2 regions of the Phyllobacterium sp. 01N428 genome follow, and region 1 is predicted to be linked to the other one. Evidence: riboswitches for the same ligand, from Rfam matches in the RefSeq annotation. Region 1 holds a riboswitch; the other holds the start of a gene.
What was found. Region 1 has a riboswitch for S-adenosylmethionine ahead of AC1DNI_RS14375 (homoserine O-succinyltransferase). Riboswitches for the same ligand answer to the same signal wherever they lie in the genome.

Region 1 (7,704 bases):
TATGTATCGTACTTTATTCCTTCACCGGTCGCCAGATGACGCGCTTCTTGTTGACGCGATCGCGGTCGTCTTCGTAGGGCATGACCTCGCAATCTATGGAATTGCAGTCCCGACATCGGAAGGTGAGGCTGGGAAGTGTGCGGCCGTGGCCGAGAACTGCGGCGAGGTCAGTCGCCGTGAAGGTCGCGACCTTATCGCATTTTCGGCAACCGACCCGCACGAACATGCCGTAGCGGGCCGCCTGGCCCAGATTCTTGATTGTCCTTGTCATGGGAACGAAAAGAGAACAAATTGCCCGAGCAAGTCAAGTGGGATGAAACAGTAATGCACCGGGGCACGCGCCGACGACCATGTAACAAATGCTCAACTCGGGGGCTTCGCCGCACCGAGCGCTACCAGACCCGCTAGAGCGCGTCCGGCATGCCTATTTTTGCGACACACCACACCAAACACTGGTATAGTGTTTTCGCTTGGACACGTTCCATCGGAGAATAGCGTCGTGGCAGGCGATATTGGTCTAACGGGCATGTCTGCCTGCGAGGTGGTCGATCTGTTAAATGGCGGTGAGGTAACGCCGCTCGACTGTCTCGATGCACTTGAGGTTCGCATTGCCGCCGTCGAGAACGTCGTCAACGCACTTCCGATCCTTTGTTTCGATCGCGCCCGCGATCGAGCCCGTCGCCTGCTCCAACAGCCTCTCGGGTGCCGCGGTCGTTTGGCGGGACTGCCTGTGCCAATCAAGGACCTGACAGACGTTTCCGGCGCTCGCAGCACCTATGGCTCGACAATATTTGCAGACCATATTCCCGAACAATCCGACATTCTTGTCGAGAGGCTGGAGGCCGAGGGCGGTGTTGTCTACGCCAAGTCGAACACCCCAGAATTTGGTGCTGGTGGCAATACATTCAACGACGTCTTCGGGACAACATTGAACCCCTGGAATACCGACCTGTCCGCTGCAGGCTCCTCGGGTGGAGCCGCCGTTGCTCTTGCCACTGGCATGGCCTGGGTCGCGCAAGGCTCCGACCTTGGAGGCAGCTTGCGCAATCCCGCCAGCTTCTGCGGGGTAGTTGGGCTGCGCCCAAGCCCGGGCCGCGTTCTTCGCAATGCGAGATTCAAGATCGATGAACTGCTGAGCGTCAACGGCCCTATGGCTCGCAACGTCGAAGACACAGCGCTTTTGCTGGATGCGATGACCGGCGATAGCCCTGCTGATCCTCTGTCGTTACCGCGGACCGAAAGCTTCCTTGCCGCAGCGCGCTCCGGCTGGCGGCCGGCGCGGGTGGCCTTTTCCGCCGATCTTGGCATTACGCCCGTTGACTCGGAGGTCGCCTCGATCTGTCGCGCAGCAGCTGCAAGCTTGGCGGCAATTGGCACGCATGTTGAAGAGGCGCATCCCGATCTCTCGGAGGCCCATGACACGTTCAGCGTCCTGCGCGGCATGGCCTTTGCCATAAGTTACGGCGCGCTTCTGGAACCACATCGGGACAAAATGAAGCCGGAAGTCGTATGGAATATTGAAAAGGGGCTCAGCTATTCGATGGCAGATATCGTACGAGCGGAAAACAATCGCGCGGCGATTTACCGAAGGATGCATGCCTTTTTCGAGACTTATGACCTCCTTCTTTGTCCGGCCACGATCGTTGCCGCGTATCCTGCCAGCGACAGATAGGTGAAGGAATGTGCCGGCTATGCCTTTCCTAATTATTTCGAATGGCTGGCAATAGCCTACGCAATTTCCCTGACAGCAGCGCCGGCGCTCAGCCTGCCTTGCGGGTTCACCAAAGATGGACGTCCGGTCGGACTACAGATCGTCGGCCGCACCCGCGCCGAGGGACAGGTACTTGCTGCCGCCCGTGCACTGGAACTCCTTTTGGACCTTCATCCACCGACGCCGATAGACCCACGACCGCCGCGCCACGTTTGATTTTATGGATGTCAGTCCGAAAGCCAGGTCTTGGGCGCCAGGCCTATAGTTGCACACCGACGGGTGATTACTGTTTGTATCCCTTTGCCTGCATGCAGCTATTGATCAGATTGGCTTCTTCCTTCCGTCTGGCAGAACTATCGGAAGCCAAGGAAGCCGTTGCACTCGCGGCCTGGTATTTGCACTGCACCATATCATTGTCTGCCGGAGTCGCCGGAGCCTCGCTATGGACCCACTTTTTTTCGGAAGAAGCACACGATGCGAGCACCATGAGCGGAACCACGATCAGCAGGATACGGCTCCGTGAAAGTTGCTTAGAAAACGTGTCGTTTGAATTTGTAACTGCATTGCGCATCGTTCGAATTCCTCATTTCATGGGTCTATGCTGTGTACGAAGCCTCCCATTTGGTGGCCGACGCGGGTATTCCGTAGTGCAACACTATCGTATTTGCTGTTGATAGTCCCGTAATCGCTGCCGCTCACTCCCGGCATCTTCATACTCCACCTCTTTCCGAACGATGCATTACTTGCAAATGTGGCGATACCGCAGCATTTGTCTCTATCGCCTGCGTCCCATGGAACAGACAGGTTTGGCCCGCGTTCCCTCACTGAACCATTAATCATTTACGGTTCTAATGACGACGATTGCGGCAGATATGTTTTCAGGCGGCTGGCTCTTCTATGCCCTGACTGCGATGGCTCTCATTGTCGGAGTGTGGCTGTTTTTCATTTTACGCCAGCATATGAGATGATCGATCGGCATGAACAATAATAGAGCCTGGTATCTCCGGATTGCCGCTTTTGCCCTGATCCTGATCGTGTTCCTGGGCGCGAGCGTTTACTTCCTTCCGTCTTGAAGGGTGCAAAAAGCCGGATATTCAACATCAACACGTAATTTTGGAAGGGGCGCGGTTTCTTAGGTGAATACTGATGGAGGGTGTATACTGCTCAACGGAGGATATATGCTAAAAACCTATTATAATTGCCCTATTTCCGATGAACCTGTTCATGAAGTGCTACCCCGAGACGGCGATTTCGTTGAATTCTTCTGCCCAACCTGCGGACAGTTTCGGATTTCAAATAAATCGATCAAATCGATGCGCCACAGATCGCGCGGCGAGAGAGAGGCCATGCTGACCGACGCCAGGCGCGATGCTCAAGGCGGAGATGGCATTCCGCTCATAAGAGACAGCCATTCACATGCGAGGAAAACAGATGACCAACGATAAGACGACTTCCACATGGAAGAACCGCCCTCCGGGCAAAATCGGAGAAACCTACACTGTCGATCACCTCATGGAAGCGTTTAACCTCAACAGGGATGATGCCGAACAGTTGATCATCAAATTCAACGGTGATTGCGAGCGGATCAATGCTTCGGTCAGCGCGCGAAAGAGTCGCCGTTAACCACATTTTTTTCGAGCCCCTTTTGCTCACGCTAAAAAGGGCACAATCCTATGGCCTTGCAGGCAAGACATTTCTTTCGACTGCAATCAATCTCCTGTCACAAATGAAGGAAACCGATGACGCTATACCTATGGTATTTCATCGTTCTAGGCGGCCCCGTCTTATTGGGCGCCATAATCGCATTCGATATGATGAAGCGCAGGCAATCTGCCAAGCTCAACGGGAAAGCTCAGGCCATCAAAAAGCTTTGTCCCGCGGAATAAGCCAATCGCTGATTTGCAGCCCCCACTAAAAAGCCCCCTGCCCTACCCACTCGCTTCCTGGAGTGTGTTCTCTCACTTCCGATCACGCGGCGTGCCATAGGCCGCGTCGCGCGGTCGCGAGTACTGATCTATTCTTGGCAAGGTATCGTCGAAGGCAATCCAGGGAAGCTTCAACTGCCAATAGGCATGCGCAGCGGGGGCGAAATGTTCAGGATGATCGAAGAAGCCGATCGTCAAATATATCTCGCCGGCTATGCCCTCATCCTCATACCCGATTGAGGTGCCACAGGTACCGCAGAAGCTGCGCACTACCCCACTCGTTCTTGAGAAGGTCTTTGGTGGCTCATGCGTAAAGCGAAATTGTGCCGTTTTGTAACCCACCCAGATCGTCAGCGGTGATCCGATCGCGCGGCGACAATCATCGTCGTGATCGTAGCAGATCCAGAACGGTTCGCCCTCGGCTTCGGCGGTGACTTGCCCGCAAAAGCAGGCGCACGTTTCCAGCCTTTGTGTCATTCATTTCGAACCAATTGCCTGAAATTTAGTTCCGCGTCGGTTAATTTGCATTTATACATTTTGGATCGATTGCCAAGAATTGGGACCAAGCGAATAAAGATTTGGTCTCGCGATGGTGTAGCATTATTTTGACGGCCGCTTGGCAACATGCACCACGTCGGGGGAATCCATATGAAGAGCAGTGTCAGAGCCTGGTTTATCTTTGCTTTGGTTTTCATTGCGGCCGCGATAATCTATTTTGGCGTACCACTCATTTGGCATGCCTTGTTTGATCGTCCAGCATAGCCAAGGCGAACGTCCGCTTCCTCTAACGCCTTTCCGGAGAAATGATGAGGAAACTCAGTTTAACGAGATCTGCTATGTGGGGCGCTATACTTGGATGCCTGCTGATGGCCATATGGATACTCTATACCGGCAGGGCGCGAAGCGTTCCCGCAACAGGATATCTTGTCGAGCTTCTCGGAGGGGCAGCGGTCGGAGCCGGACTGCTATCCCTCATCGTATGGCTTGTCGGATCGGCTGCGCGCCAGAAATAGCAATCGGACGATCGCCGCCGATTTTTTCTGTCATCATGGTCTGAAAAGAGGGACGCAGTTCATGTTCTACGCCATCTTGGCCTATCACGAGGAAGAGATTGTCGAATCATGGTCGAAAGAGGAGGACGCATCGTTGATGGCCGAACTTCTGGAAATCGGCGACCGCCTTGTAAAGGAAAAGAGCCTGGGCCCGGCGGCCCGCCTTGGGCCGACCCGGCGCGCTGTCACATTGCGCGGCAAGGGAGCCGGTATCGTCACTGACGGGCCGTTTACAGAAACAAAGGAGCAATTGCTTGGCTTCTATGTTGTTGAGTGCCCTGCAATTGAGGGGGCGATCGCCATTGCCCGCGACTTGCGCCGTGCCAACCCGACTGCCGTCTATGAAATCCGCCCGGTCTTGCTCTACCAGTCAGGGGCGACGCTAACGGACGGCGATTGATTGGCGCTCCCGGTAAAGACGTTTTTTCGCTTTGAAGGCGGCAGAACCTCCGCAAACGCCGGACACCGTACAGAAGAGACTTGCGAAGTTGTGATCGTCTGCGTAGAAGTGGCTTCGACATCAAGAGTTGGGTTGACGCCCAACGCCAACCTGCGCTCCGGGCAAGGTGGTACTTCCGTTAGGGAGGATGTGGCCGAACCGGCAATTATACGGATTTAGCTACCGGCGTCTGTCCAGCGAACCAACAGGAACGCGCGATAATGCCGATAAAGATCCCCGACGATTTGCCCGCACGCCGCCAGCTCGAAGCCGAAGGCGTCAATATCATGCGCGAACGGGACGCGGTGCGTCAGGATATAAGGCCACTGCGGATCGGATTGCTCAATCTGATGCCGAACAAGATCAGCACGGAAACGCAGATCGCAAGGCTGGTCGGCGCAACGCCGCTGCAGATCGAACTCACCCTCGTTAGGATAACCAATTACGTGGCGCGCAACACGCCGGTCACGCACATGGCATCATTCTACCGTGCCTGGGAGCAAGTCCGTGCCGAGCGGTTTGACGGATTTATCATTACCGGCGCGCCGGTCGAGCATCTGGCCTTTGAAGACGTGCAATATTGGGATGAGCTCCGCCACATTTTCGATTGGACGCAGTCGCATGTCCATCACTGCCTGACTATCTGCTGGGCAGCCCAAGCTGCACTTTGGCATTTTCACGGCATCCCGAAGCACCATTTGTCGGCAAAGGCTTTCGGCATCTTCAACCACGGCAACCTCGCGCCCGCTTCGCCATATTTGCGCGGTTTCTCTGATGACGTGCTTATGCCCGTGTCGCGATGGACGGAGGTTCGGCGCGACGACATCCCACAGGGGCGCGGCATAGAGGTGCTACTTGAGGGAGAGGAGACGGGGCTAGGTCTGGTCGATGATCCCTCCTGCCGGTCGCTGCACATGTTCAACCACCTCGAATATGACACGAACTCGCTTGGCGACGAGTATTTCCGCGATCTCGCAAACGCACCGTCAATGCCGCTGCCGCGCAACTACTTTCCCGATGACGACTCGTCACGAAAGCCGGCGAACCGGTGGCGCAGCGCCGCCCATCTGCTTTTCGGCAATTGGATCAATGAGATCTATCAAACCACGCCTTTCCACGTGGACGACATAGGCATGATACCGCGACAACTGGCAGGCTGACGCGATAAGGAATGTCGCTGCTTTATGCGCGGATTCTTTGACTTATGTAAATGATACTGAAGCTTATTTGTATTTAGCTTCCGGTCGACCTTGATGCCATTTGCCCGTCCAGCCTGATTTCGTATTAGAATCTAGGCCGTCCGGATGCCGGGATCATGATAGTGGAAGCGGAAACCCGAAGGTTCCGCGCTTGTTCCCGATGCGCACCACCTCGCACCCTTCATCGGGCATGAGAAACGGAATCTCGCACGCCCTCCCCGACGTCCGTGTCCCATTGATGCCGACGACTGCAATCGACGTTCCGGAAGTCGGTTGGAAATTGGATCAACCGTGTCCAAGTTTCGCTCGTGCGGCTGGCCACCCTGTTGCAGCCCGTCGCCTGGTTACCGGATAGTCTAGCTCGTCAGAACTTCCGTCACCACACGCGACGCGAAGTCGGTGTCGCAAGCTGCGTTGAACGTGAGCGGGTACTTGACTAGCTCCAACTTAGGGACATCTCAGCAAGCGTGGTCTCTGACGCCAAGCGTTTATTGTCGATCTCCCCGTTATCCACTTCCCCCGCCGGGGTGATTGTTGATTGGAGTTGGATCTGTACCATCAGGCTGTGCAAGGCAGAGTCCACCTCCCGACCTTGTGACCCCGAGGGCGCCGCTGGCATCTTTGCCCGCCAGCGGCGCTCCCCCTGTTTTCTGTGCGGGGTACTGTCTTGCTCGGGCGCCGTGTGGCGCCCTAACTTGGTTCAATCCGTCCCAGCCGCATCAACAGGGCGATACAGGCGAATGTCCTGCGAAGGCGTGCAGTCAAATGTCTCGCGGTAAAGCTTCGAGAAACGGCCTGGATTGGCAAAGTGAAAGCGGGCGGCGAGCTCCCTGACAGACATTGCGTCCCCATTCTCGATGATCTTTCGAGCCGCCTCGATACGGCAATCCAGCAGCACCTTCATAGGCGTTACCCCCTTCAGCTTGCGGAACAGGCGTTGCAATGACCGGGTGTTTACACCGACCGCGCTGGCGATATCGGACAGATTGATAGGCTGAAGAAGATTATTGCGAATGAAGTCCTCCGCGGCAGCGAATTGCTGCGAAGGACTTTTGGCCGGGACCGCGCTTGCGCTCGTAGGCGTTGGTTCATCCATTTGGCCTGAATGGGAGGGCGCGGAACCAAAGAGGGCCGTGTCATCTATCATTCTTGATAACTCTTATTGAGTGTTGAGATTCGCAGATCGGCGAGTGCAACCGGATGTTGAAATCGAATTAAGTAAAACGAGTGATTGTGCAAACCTTAAATCAGCCGAGCAAATTTCAAAATTCGACCTTAGATCTATGTCGGGACGTACCGTGTTGACAGCTGTCAACGCTGCGCTTTGGTGACATGAAGTTGACAGCTGTCAACTGACGCCCATGTCAAGTGACGCTAT
Region 2 (7,704 bases), on a different contig from region 1:
CTTCTTGCTGCGTGTCTGGGTGGACGTGGTCTTGCCCCGCCCGGACAGCTTCAGCCTGTGAACCTTGCCGATGACCGCATTGCGGCTGACACCGCCCAGCTGTGCTGCGATCTGGCTTGCACTCAGACCTTCGGCCCAAAGTTTCTTCAGCTGTTCTACGCGCTCATCTGTCCAGTTCATCGTTTTCCTAGCTCCATATGGGGCTTGTTTATGTAGACTCCGGACTGAATCCTTCCTCGCATCTGGATTGCTCCAGATTGGTTCGATACCATATCTATTCAGATGACGAGGACGCCGTACGAAATCTAGCTTTTTCGATTACCAAGCTACAATATGCGATGACTCTGTGACAAGAGTCGGGCGCCGATCCCAGGGGTGCTTTTTTGGGTTTTCCCCAACTTGCGCGATAGACTGTTGCAGAAATGACGAATTGCAGAGTCGGTGGCAAATATTCCAGCGAATACGCGCAGAAGTTGTAGTTAATGGATCGGCTCATCCGGTTCGTGTTGGTGATGAATGGGATCAAAAGTGTTCATTTGACAATTGGGGTTCGAATGACGATATTACTGGCATATGGCCGCCCTCAAAATGGCATTGTGGGGCGGCTTTTTGATTTCAACACGGCCGTTTCTTCTTTGTAATCAGCAGTTTCGGCAAACAGGGTATTGGAGGCCCGTAACGATATGACGGACGCAATCGCGCAACCGCTTTACGACACTTTTGCTCGTGCGGATCTGCGCTTTGAGCGAGGTGAGGGTGTGTGGCTGGTGACCGAAACCGGCGAGCGCTATCTCGACTTCGCCGCAGGCATTGCCGTTAATTCGCTCGGCCATTCGCATCCCCATCTCGTCGAAGCGCTGAAGAGCCAGGGCGAAAAACTGTGGCACGTCTCCAACGTCTACGAGATCCCCGGCCAGCGCCGTCTCGGCCAGCGTCTTGTCGACGCGACTTTCGCCGACAAGGTGTTCTTTACCAATTCCGGTGCGGAAGCGCTTGAATGCGCGATCAAGACCGCGCGGCGCTACCACTATGTCAACGGCAATCCCGAACGGTTTCGCATCATCACCTTCGAAGGCGCGTTCCATGGCCGCACGCTGGCAACGATCGCGGCTGGCGGCCAGGAAAAATACCTTGAAGGTTTTGGACCCAAGGTCGAGGGTTTCGACCAGGTGCCTTTCGGTGACGAAAAGGCCTTGAAGGCTGCCATCGGGCCGGAGACGGCTGCCATCTTGATCGAGCCGATCCAGGGAGAGGGCGGCGTACGCCCCGTCCCGGATGAAGATCTGCGCGCTCTGCGCAAGCTCTGCGACGATGAGGGTATTTTGCTGATCCTCGATGAAGTGCAGACCGGCGTCGGTCGAACCGGCAAGCTGTTCGCCCATGAGTGGTCGGGCATCAGGCCGGATATCATGGCGGTCGCAAAGGGCATCGGCGGCGGCTTTCCGCTTGGCGCCTGCCTTGCCACGGCCGAAGCCGCAAAGGGCATGACCGCGGGGGTTCATGGGACGACCTACGGCGGCAATCCGCTTGCCATGGCCGTCGGCAACGCCGTGCTCGACGTCATCCTGGAGGAGGGCTTCCTCGAACACGTCCAGAAGATTGCCCTCACGATGAAGCAGGGCCTTGCGTCCATTGCCGACCGCTATCCGGCCGTAATTTCGGAAGTGCGCGGCCGCGGCCTCTTGATTGGCCTTAAAAGCGTCGTGCCCAATACGACGCTGGTCCAGGCATTGCGCGACGAGCATTTTCTGACGGTCGGCGCCGGTGACAACGTCATTCGCCTGCTTCCACCTCTGGTTGCATCTGAAGAAGAGGCGCGCGAGGCGCTTTCACGCATCGAGACCGCGGCCGAACGCCTTTCGGTTGCCGCCAGACAGAAGAGCGCGTGAGGGGCCAGCCATGACAATCAAGCAGGACCTCCGGCATTTTACCGACCTTTCAGCGCTCTCGTCCGGCGATCTGCGCACGATCCTTGACGACGCCCGCGAACGCAAGACACGGCTGAAAGCCGGCAATATCGAAAAGCCATTTGCCGGCAAAGTATTGGCTATGATCTTCGACAAGCCGTCGACGCGCACACGCGTTTCCTTCGATGTCGGCATGCGCCAGCTCGGCGGCGAAACCATCATGCTGACCGGTTCGGAGATGCAGCTTGGCCGCAGCGAAACCATTGCCGATACGGCAAAGGTGCTATCGCGCTATGTCGACATCATCATGATGCGCACGACGACGCATGACCGCCTGACCGAAATGGCGCAAAACGCCACGGTGCCCGTCATCAATGCTTTGACGGATGACACGCATCCCTGCCAGATCATGGCGGATATCATGACGTTCGAGGAACATCGCGGGCCGGTGCAGGGCAAGACGTTCGCCTGGACGGGCGACGGCAACAATGTACTGCACTCGCTGGTCGAGGCGGCAGCCCGTTTCGATTTCAATCTCAATATCGCAACGCCGGATGGCAGCGAACCCAGCAGCAAATATCTTGACTGGGCCCGCGGCGCCGGCGGCAAGATCAAGCTAACCACCGACCCGGTCGCTGCGGTCAAGGACGTCGATTGCATCGTCACCGACACCTGGGTGTCGATGGGACAGGAAGGGCGTGCCCGCGGCCATAACGTGTTCATGCCCTATCAGGTCAACGATGCATTGATGCAGCATGCCAATCCCGACGCTCTGTTCATGCACTGCCTGCCCGCGCATCGCGGCGAAGAGGTAACCGACTCCGTCATCGACGGACCGCATTCGGTGGTCTTTGATGAGGCGGAAAACCGGCTGCACGCGCAGAAGGCAATTCTCGCATGGTGTCTTGAAGGAGGACGTTCCAGTGTCTGATACCGGAATTCGTTCCGACGAATATGTATTTGCCGGCGACGACGCCGTTGTGCCGTTTCAGGTTGCGGATCTCGATGCCCGCGGCCGTGCGGTGCAATTGGGGCCGACGCTCGATGAGATCCTCAATCGCCACGACTATCCCGAACCCGTTGCAAAGCTGCTCGCCGAAGCCATCGTTTTGACCGTGCTGCTTGGTACCTCGCTGAAGTTCGACGGCAAGTTCATCTTCCAGTCGCAGTCGGATGGCCCCGTCGACATGCTGGTCGTCGATTTCCGCACGCCAAATTCCGTGCGCGCCTATGCGCGCTACGACGAGGAACGTCTGGCGGAGGCGATTGCCGAGCACCGTACCGCCCAGGAGGAATTGATCGGCAGCGGCACGCTCGCGCTGACCGTGGACCAGGGCGAATACACACAACGCTACCAGGGCATCGTCGCACTCGACGGCTCGAACCTCGAAGAGATTGCCAAGACCTACTTCCGCCAGTCGGAGCAGATTCCGACCGATGTGCGCCTCTCCGTCGCCAAGCTCGTGGAGCGAGGCCCGGACGGCAAGCCTGTCGAACAATGGCGCGCCGGCGGTCTCATCGTGCAGTTCCTGCCGGAATCCGAGCTTCGCATGCGCCAGCGGGACCTGCCGGCCGGCGATGCGCCGAGCAATGAGGAGGACGAGTTTTTCGAGGATGACGACTGGGCCGAAATCAAGGCGCTGGTCGCGACGATCGAGAGCTCTGAACTGACCGATCCGCAGGTTGGCGCGGAACGTCTGCTCTATCGGCTGTTCCACGAGCGCGGCGTCCGCGTCTTCGATGCGGTCCGCGTCAACGACGACTGCTCCTGTTCGCGCGAGAAGATTGCCGGCGTGCTCTCAGGCTTCACGGCCGAAGAGATCGAGGACAGTATCGAAGACGGCAAGATCAGCGTCACCTGCGAATTCTGCTCGACGCACTACGAGTTCGATCCGGGCGAGTTCCTGCCGAAAAACTGACCGATCCGGCGGTCAGACCCGCATCGAAGCCGTCATTTCATGGATGACGGTGACGGCGATCAGAACAACGACGAACCCGCCGATAATCAGCCATAACGGCCATGGCTTTGGCGATTTCTTGGCAAACAGGCCGACAATCAGTCCGGGGACCAGGGCAAGGCCGAACAATCGGCTGGCCGCGTCGGAGGCGCTGGTGAAACTCGGTAGGGTATAGCCGAGGAAATAGGCGCCGATCGCCAGTGCGAAGACGATAGCGGAGCAGGTGAGGGCCTTCAGATAGGGCGCGTTGGTGCGTTCGGTTTCGGCCATCAGTTCAAGGTCCGCAATTGATCGGGAAGGTCGAGCGAGAAGGCCGGAATTTCGATATCGAAGCGCTCGCCTGACGTTGTCTGCATCGAATAGCGCCCGACCATGACCCCTGATGTCGTCGTCAGCGGACAGCCGGATGAATATTGGAAGGAGTCGCCCGGATCGAGAATGGGTTGCTCGCCGATGACGCCCGGTCCGCGGACCTCCTCGATATGGCCGTTGCCATCGGTGATCCTCCAGTAGCGGGCGCGCAATTGCACCGTCAGGTCCGAGTCATTGGCAATGGTTATCCGGTAGCCCCAGACATAGCGATTTTCCTCCGGGTTGGATTGATCCTCCAGATAGAACGGCTCGACCGTCACTTCGATATCGCGCGTTGTCGCCTTGTACATGCCTGCTCTCGATTTCACTCCTTGATATCGCCACTCACGGCCGATGCGTCAACCATTACTGGTCACGGATCGAACTAAAACCTTCGTCGGTCACGGTTCATTTGGTAGGATCGGGGATGCAAAAGGAGCCAGTCATGATGACCCTGGAAGCCTTCGCCGCCATGGCGCACTCATTTCCGGAAAGCACGCAACGCAGCCACTTTGGCACAACCGATTTTCGTGTGAGCAACAAAATCTTCGCCACCTTGCGTCCGGAAAAGCAGCGCGGGGTTCTGATGCTGACGCGAGACGACCAGGCCATGATGCGCGAGACCTCTGCAGACATGTTCGAACAGGTGCCGGGCGGCTGGGGCGAGAAAGGTGCGACCTTTGTCATCCTCGCCATGGCCGAGCCAGATGTCGTGCGCCATGCCATGGCCATGGCGTGGCGGAAGGCCGCGCCAAAATCAGTGTCGGTGCGCCACCAGCTATAGCCAGGCCCTAGCGCGATGCGTTCAGTGCCGTATCGAGATCGTCGATGAGATCATCGACGTCTTCGAGACCGACGGAAAGCCGCAGCAGTCCATCGGATATGCCGAGCTCGGCACGGGCCTCGTCCGTCAGGTTCTTGTGCGTCGTCGTTGTCGGGTGGGTGATAAGGCTCTTTGAATCGCCGAGATTGTTGGAGATCTGGATGATCTCCAGTGCATTTTCGACCGCAAACGTAGCCTTCTTGCCGCCCTTGACCTCGAAGGCGATCAGCGTCGAGCCACCGCTCATCTGCTTGGCGACGATATCTGCCTGCGGGTGATCGGCGCGGCCGGGATAAAGCACTTTCGAGACGGCCTGATGTCCGGCAAGGAAGTCGGCAATCTTGGCTGCATTGTTCGTCTGCTGGTGTACGCGCACGGCAAGCGTTTCGAGCCCCTTCAGCATGACCCAGGAATTGAACGGGCTAAGCCCGGGTCCCGTGTGGCGGAAATATTCGTGCAGGTTTTCGTCGATCCACTGCTTGTCCGATAGGATCATGCCGCCGAGGCAGCGGCCGTGGCCGTCAATATGCTTGGTCGTCGAATAGATGACGATGTGGGCGCCGAGTTCGAGCGGCTTTTGAAAGAGCGGCGTTGCGAACACATTGTCGACGATCAGCTTGGCGCCAACGGAGTTCGCGACCCTGGCGACGGCTGCAATATCGATGACTTCGAGCGTCGGATTGGTCGGGCTTTCGAGGAACATCACCTTGGTGTTGGGGCGAACCGCCTTTTCCCAATTCTCGATCCTGGAGCCGTCGATCAGCGTGAAGTCAACGCCATAGCGCGGCAGCATGGTCTCGATGATGTAGCGACAGGAGCCGAACATCGCCCGTGCGGCAAGCACGTGGTCACCGGCTCGCACCTGGCAGAGGATTGCGGCAGCAACGGCGGCCATCCCCGAAGCGGTGGCGCGCGCATCTTCCGCGCCTTCAAGGGCGCACATGCGCTTTTCGAACATGTCGGTCGTGGGATTGGCATAGCGCGAATAGATGAATCCGGGCTCTTCGCCCTTGAAACGCGCCTCGGCCGCTTCTGCGGACGGGTAAACGAAGCCTTGCGTCAGGAACAGGGCTTCGGAGGTTTCCCCGAAGCCGGAACGCAGGGTGCCGGCATGGACGAGCTGGGTGGCGGGACGCAGTTTGCGGGTGGTATCCTTGGTCATCGCTGTCTCAATCTGCCAGAAAACTGGCCAATAAAAAACCGGCCTTGCGGGTATCGCAAAAAGGCCGGACGAGACCGGGCCTCTTTTAGCAAATTATTTTACGTGGCTGCAAGCCGGCCGGCCAAATCACCACGGGATAAAAGTGCTTTAATCCTCTTGGCCGCTTGCGTCAATCGGGTGAGGCGCTAAAGCTTTTCGTCTCTTTGTATGGATGGTCGACATGGCGAGACGAGAAGCGGGCATATTGGCCGATAGCGGCATCAGGGCGCTGTTTGAGGCGCGAGCACTCAAGACCGAGCGCGAATTCGACGTCGACCAGATCCAGCCTGCGAGCCTCGATCTGCGCCTCGGCAAGCGCGCCTACCGCGTACGCGCGAGCTTCATGCCGGGCCCGGGCACGCCGGTCATCGACAAGCTCGACCGCCTGAAACTGCACGAAATCGATCTGACCGAGGGCGCGGTCCTCGAGACCGGCTGCGTCTATATCGTTCCGCTCCTTGAAAGCCTGGCGCTGCCTGGCGAGGTTTCAGCCTCCGCCAATCCGAAGAGTTCGACCGGGCGCCTCGATATCTTCACACGGGTCATCGTCGATGGCGCGCAGGAGTTCGACAAGGTTCCGGCCGGCTACCATGGCCCGCTTTACCTTGAAGTCAGCCCGCGCACCTTTCCGATCGTTGCCCGCACCGGCTCGCGCCTGTCGCAGATCCGCTTCCGGACCGGGCGCGCGCAACTGGAGGAAACAGAGCTTGCGGAACTTCACGCCGCCGAGACGCTCGTTGCCTCCGAAACCCCCAATATTTCCGGGGGTGGCATTGCCCTTTCAATCGACCTGACCGGCGACCAGAATGGCCTTGTCGGCTATCGCGGCAAGCATCATACAAGTGTCGTCGATGTCGACCGGCGCGGCGTCCACGATCTCTTCGACTTCTGGGAGCCGATCCATGATCGCGGCGCCCGGGAACTCGTGCTCGATCCCGATGAGTTCTATATCCTCGTCTCGCGCGAAGCGGTTCACGTGCCGCCGCTCTATGCCGCCGAGATGACGCCGTTCGACCCGCTGGTGGGCGAATTCCGCGTGCACTATGCCGGTTTCTTCGATCCGGGCTTCGGCCACACGGCGGCGGGTGGCACCGGCAGCCGCGCGGTGCTCGAAGTGCGCAGCCATGAAGTGCCGTTCATTCTCGAACACGGACAAATCGTCGGACGCCTGATCTACGAGCATATGCTGGAGCGCCCGCGCGCCCTCTATGGAACTGATCTCGGCTCCAACTACCAGGCGCAGGGCCTGAAGCTTTCAAAGCACTTCCGGTGACGGCGGAGCCCGCTCGCGACCCCTTGACAAAGACCGCTATCAACGGTCACTGATAGTAAAATGCGGGTGTAGCTCAATGGTAGAGCAGCAGCTTCCCAAGCTGAATACGAGGGTTCGATTCCCTTCACCCGCTCCACCAATCTTTTCAATGATTTAACTGATATTTTACGATGCCCCTTTTGGGGGAGTTT

Region 2: another riboswitch for S-adenosylmethionine. It lies ahead of AC1DNI_RS04255 (O-succinylhomoserine sulfhydrylase); the one in region 1 lies ahead of AC1DNI_RS14375 (homoserine O-succinyltransferase).

What each region holds. Positions count from the first base shown of each region.
Region 1 covers NZ_JBFTRH010000005.1:163,443-171,146, forward strand. Annotated here, with positions in the region: gene AC1DNI_RS14340 (hypothetical protein) at 14-271, opposite strand; partial or broken gene AC1DNI_RS14345 (amidase) at 527-1,927, shown strand; gene AC1DNI_RS14350 (hypothetical protein) at 1,995-2,282, opposite strand; gene AC1DNI_RS14355 (hypothetical protein) at 3,143-3,334, shown strand; gene AC1DNI_RS14360 (GFA family protein) at 3,670-4,113, opposite strand; gene AC1DNI_RS14365 (hypothetical protein) at 4,503-4,649, shown strand; gene AC1DNI_RS14370 (YciI family protein) at 4,711-5,088, shown strand; SAM-I-IV-variant riboswitch at 5,201-5,307, shown strand; gene AC1DNI_RS14375 (homoserine O-succinyltransferase) at 5,349-6,287, shown strand; gene AC1DNI_RS14380 (helix-turn-helix transcriptional regulator) at 7,027-7,422, opposite strand.
Region 2 covers NZ_JBFTRH010000001.1:888,579-896,282, forward strand. Annotated here, with positions in the region: gene AC1DNI_RS04220 (GcrA family cell cycle regulator) at 1-180, opposite strand, end outside; gene AC1DNI_RS04225 (acetylornithine transaminase) at 684-1,889, shown strand; gene argF (ornithine carbamoyltransferase) at 1,900-2,838, shown strand; gene AC1DNI_RS04235 (Hsp33 family molecular chaperone) at 2,831-3,826, shown strand; gene AC1DNI_RS04240 (hypothetical protein) at 3,839-4,135, opposite strand; gene apaG (Co2+/Mg2+ efflux protein ApaG) at 4,135-4,527, opposite strand; gene AC1DNI_RS04250 (MmcQ/YjbR family DNA-binding protein) at 4,662-5,000, shown strand; gene AC1DNI_RS04255 (O-succinylhomoserine sulfhydrylase) at 5,008-6,201, opposite strand; SAM riboswitch at 6,265-6,344, opposite strand; gene AC1DNI_RS04260 (2'-deoxycytidine 5'-triphosphate deaminase) at 6,422-7,513, shown strand; tRNA gene AC1DNI_RS04265 (tRNA-Gly) at 7,576-7,649, shown strand.